2 regions of the Marinomonas profundi genome follow, and region 2 is predicted to be linked to the other one. Evidence: riboswitches for the same ligand, from Rfam matches in the RefSeq annotation. Region 2 holds a riboswitch; the other holds the start of a gene.
The links. Region 2 has a riboswitch for thiamine pyrophosphate ahead of thiB (thiamine ABC transporter substrate binding subunit). Riboswitches for the same ligand answer to the same signal wherever they lie in the genome.

Region 1 (2,401 bases), 1.4 Mb from region 2:
GCTTATAAAATGACAAATAAAAGAGGCAACATGGTATCACATAGTTCTGACGATGCGAGAGGGTCACTGTACATAGTTGCGACCCCAATAGGTAATCTAGACGATTTTAGTAAAAGAGCCGAGCAAACTTTACGTGACGTAGACTATATCGCCGCTGAAGACACCCGACACACCCGACGTTTGCTTAATCATTTTGCGATCGAAGCGAAACTGTTTTCGATTCATGACCACAACGAAAAAGACAAAGCCGATTACGTTGCTAGCTTGTTGGATGAAGGCAAAAATGTCGCTCTGGTGTCCGATGCTGGAACACCGCTTATTTCAGATCCTGGTTATCATGTGGTGCATGCCTTGCGTGAAAAAGGCCATAAAGTCGTACCGATTCCTGGCGCTTGTGCCTTAATTTCGGCCTTGTGTGCGTCAGGTTTACCGACGGATCAATTCTTTTTTGCGGGATTTGTACCGGCGAAATCCAAAGGCCGTTGTGACTTATTTGAAGCTTGGAAGCAGCAGGCGGGCACCGTGGTGTTTTATGAATCGACACACCGGGTTTACGATTCGATTGCCGATGTGCAAAAAGTCTATGGTGACGATGCTCAGCTGGTATTGGCTCGCGAAGTCACCAAAACCTTTGAGACTTTTTTATCGGGAACCGCGTCTGAGATTCTTGCCAAATTCGACGCCGATGCAAACCAATTGCGCGGTGAATTTGTGGTAATGCTGAGTTTTACGCAAGAAAGCGGTAACGAAGCAGAGTTGGAAGCAAAACGCATTTTGACCATATTATTGGAAGATTTACCTGTTAAGCAAGCCGCGGCTATGGCGGCCAAATTAACCGGCGAAAAGAAAAACTACCTTTATAAAATGGCACTGGACATGCAAAGCGAATAGATTTTCGTCACTTCTTGCTGGCAAACACCCATAGAAAATGTGGGTGTTTACATTCCGATAAGACTGAGTATACTCAGCGCTACTTGTCGGAGTGCCATTTGGCTGAGATCGCATCATTAAGTGCGGGATCCGCAGAACCTGATCGGGCTAACACCCGCGTAGGAAACAAGAAAGTCTCTATTTTTCTTTTCTGCATCGAATGAACTCCTGATTTTTATGGAATCGATGCGGTCATATTCTCTCAGTATCCTTTCCCAATAAAATTCAGGGTTCACGTTTTGCAATAACGCACATAGTGCGTTTGCCTGCGAAGCAGCACCCCAGACAAGCTATTCTCCATTTTAATAATAAGGGAAGCGCTTATGTCTACTAGCAATGAGTTACACCAAGAACCAATTAGCCAAGCCAAGAAACAGTCTAGCAAACAGTCCCGTGAAGCATCACGCCAAGCGGCGAAATCTTTTATCGAGTCACTACAAGCCAGACCTTTCCCCGTGTCTGAACGTATTTATTTAACCGGCTCAGACGATTCAATTCGCGTTCCTATGCGCAAGATTAACCTGACGGACACACCGATTGGTTCTGATCCAGATAATCTAACCTTTGAGCCAAACGAGGCCATTTACATTTATGATTGCTCTGGCCCTTATGCGGACCCAGAAGAAAATATCGATGTTTATCGCGGCTTAGCGCCCATGCGCCAGTCTTGGATTGAAAAGCGCGACGACACAGAAGTGCTGCCAAGCGTGTCATCTGAATTTGCCCAATCACGCCTAGAAAATTCGTCGCTGGATGAACTGCGTTTTAACGCCTTGCCTAAAGTACGCAAAGCCCGTCAAGGCAAGTGTGTCACGCAAATGCATTACGCGCGCCAAGGCATCATTACGCCAGAGATGGAATACATCGCCCTGCGTGAAAATCAGAATATCGATGCGATCAAGAGCGAACTGTTATTGAAACAGCACCCTGGGCAAAGCTTTGGGGCTAACTTGCAAACACGTATTACGCCAGAGTTTGTCCGTGACGAAGTGGCACGAGGTCGCGCCATTATTCCTAACAACATCAATCACCCTGAATCCGAGCCAATGATCATTGGTCGTAACTTCTTAGTGAAAGTAAACGCCAATATCGGTAACTCGGCAGTGACGTCTTCTATTGAAGAAGAAGTCGAAAAACTGGTGTGGTCGACTCGTTGGGGTGCGGATACGGTAATGGATTTATCGACCGGTAAAAACATTCACGAAACCCGCGAATGGATTTTGCGTAACTCGCCAGTACCAATCGGCACAGTACCGATTTATCAAGCCTTAGAAAAAGTCGATGGTGTGGCGGAAGATCTTAACTGGGAAGTATTTCGCGATACCTTGATCGAGCAAGCGGAACAAGGCGTGGATTATTTCACCATTCACGCGGGTGTCTTGCTGCGCTATGTGCCCATGACGGCGAAACGCCTGACGGGCATTGTGTCTCGCGGTGGTTCCATCATGGCGAAATGGTGTTTGGCGCACCA
Region 2 (2,401 bases):
GCGAGAAAGGTTTCCAACGCACCGTTTGCTGATGACCACCATGACGCCCACTGGGGCGGAACAGGTGGAGAAGGCCTTCCCTTTTGCCGAGCATCGTTATTTGCCGATGGATTGGCGTTGCAGTGTGAAGAGGGCGCTAAAGAAAATAACCTGTAAGCGCTTGTTGATTGTTGAAACCGAACTTTGGCCTAATTTGTTACACCAAGCGAAACGTCAGGGCATGCGCATTGACGTGGTGAATGCCCGCTTGAGCGAACGATCTTTTCAGCGTTATCAAAAATTCTCTCTTATTTCTCGTACTTTGTTTGCTTTGCCAGATTGTTTTTTAGCGCATGCACAGGCAGATGCCGTGCGTTTTGAAGCGCTAGGGGCAAAAAAGGTGTTGGTGACTGGCAGTATTAAATTTGACCTTGTTGTACCACCAGAGGTTTTTCAAGCTAATTGGCGACGCCAGCTTGGCTCGCGTTTTGTTTGGGTGGGCGGCAGCACGCATCAAGGCGAAGACGAAATCTTGTTACGCACCCATCAAGCGCTTTTGCAGAAGCAACCTAATGCTTTATTACTCTTGGTACCTCGCCATCCAGAGCGTTTTGAGGCTGTTTATGCGTTGGCTAAACAGTCATTTGATCGAGTGGCGCTTCGTAGCCAAACGCCGCTGGAGCAATGGTCGGATTTTGATGTGGTGATCGGCGATTCGATGGGAGAGCTGATGCATTATTATCAGGCATCGGACATGGTGTTTGTCGGCGGTAGTTTGATTAAGCGAGGAGGCCATAATCCTATTGAGCCTGCTCTGCTGGGGAAAACCATTTTGGTTGGACCCTATACTTTTAATTTTGCCGAGATTACCGATCAGCTTTTGCAAGTGAATGGTGCAGTGCGTTGCCAAGATGAAACACAACTGGAAAGTGTTGTGCTGGATCTTGCTGGACAAGCGTCTCAGCGTTATAGATTGGGTCAAACGGCCTTGCGTTTTGCTGAAAAAAACCAAGGTGCGGTGACACGGGTGCTTGCGGAAATAGACTTCCGCTGAGTGACTCTTTACAATAACAGCTCATTATCTCATGGGGTGCTTTAGTTTTTTAAGACTAGAGCTGAGAAGCGGATTAACCGCTAACCCACCGAACCTGATCCAGATCATGCTGGCGTAGGAATCGAGATAGCAAGTTGAACTGCCGACATAGCGTCGCTCACATCCCTCCTTGCCATTTCCCCTGTACGCCGCTCACTTATTTAGGAGCGACACCTTGAAACCATTTTTGTTAACTACTCTTTTTTCGACTGCCGTCGTTAGTATTGGCGTTGCTTTCTCGCCACTGACGTTCGCCAAAGAAACCCTTAATGTGTACACCTACGATTCGTTTGCGTCGGATTGGGGGCCTGGGCCAAAGATTAAAGCCAGTTTTGAGCAAGAATGCGGCTGTGAACTAAATTTTGTCGCGCTGGACTCTTCGGTGGGCATTTTATCCAGAGCGCAATTAGAAGGTAAGTCGTCGCAGGCGGATGTGCTATTGGGGCTGGATCTTAATTTGATGGAAGCCGCCAAAAAAACCGGACTATTGGCAGAGCATTCGGTTGATACGTCGAACGTTACGATTTCTGGTGGTTGGTCGGATCGGTTTTTTGTGCCCTTTGACCAAGGCCATTTTGCCTTTATTTACAACGCTGAGACGCTTCAAACGCCCCCAACCAGCTTAAAAGAAGTGGTGGATAATCAAGCTTTACGGGTGATTTATCAAGACCCAAGAACGAGTACACCGGGACTAGGTTTGCTGTTGTGGATGAAGTCGGTTTACGGGAATGATGCAGCGAATGCTTGGGCGCGCTTGGCTTCTCATACGGTGACGGTGACCAAAAGCTGGTCCGATGCCTACGGTTTATTTTTGAAAGGTGAAGCCGATGTGGTTTTAAGTTATACCACATCACCTGCTTATCATATTGTGGCGGAGGACGAGACTAAATACCAAGCCGCCATGGCCAGTGAAGGGCTTTATCCGCAAATTGAAGTGGCGGCTATGATGAAGGATGCGCCTCATCCGGCGTTGGCGAAGCAGTTTATGCAGTTTATTTTGCAGCCAGGTTTTCAATCGACAGTGGCGACGGGGAATTGGATGTTGCCAGTGATTGAGTTGGATGAGGCATTGCCTGCTGCTTTTGATGACGCTTTCAAACCCAGTAAGAATTTAGTCTTGCCCGCAGCAGAGGTGGCTAAGCACCGCGGTGCTTGGGTGGATGAGTGGCTAAATGCTACAACACGATAATAGATAATAGGCGCTACGTTGTTTTCTTTGCGAACGGTTAAAGGCTTATTGCCAGCATTATTGGGTGTTGGCTTTTTTCTGTTAATGGGCGCTGCCAGTCTGGTGGCGCTTTTGCGTTATAGTGACTGGCACTCTTGGCT

Region 1: another riboswitch for thiamine pyrophosphate. It lies ahead of thiC (phosphomethylpyrimidine synthase ThiC); the one in region 2 lies ahead of thiB (thiamine ABC transporter substrate binding subunit).

What each region holds. Positions count from the first base shown of each region.
Region 1 is NZ_CP073013.1:3,027,872-3,030,272, forward strand. Features, by position in the region: gene rsmI (16S rRNA (cytidine(1402)-2'-O)-methyltransferase) at 31-891, shown strand; TPP riboswitch at 969-1,073, shown strand; gene thiC (phosphomethylpyrimidine synthase ThiC) at 1,254-2,401, shown strand, end outside.
Region 2 is NZ_CP073013.1:812,864-815,264, reverse strand. Features, by position in the region: gene J8N69_RS03795 (3-deoxy-D-manno-octulosonic acid transferase) at 1-1,033, shown strand, start outside; TPP riboswitch at 1,056-1,172, shown strand; gene thiB (thiamine ABC transporter substrate binding subunit) at 1,248-2,261, shown strand; gene thiP (thiamine/thiamine pyrophosphate ABC transporter permease) at 2,280-2,401, shown strand, end outside.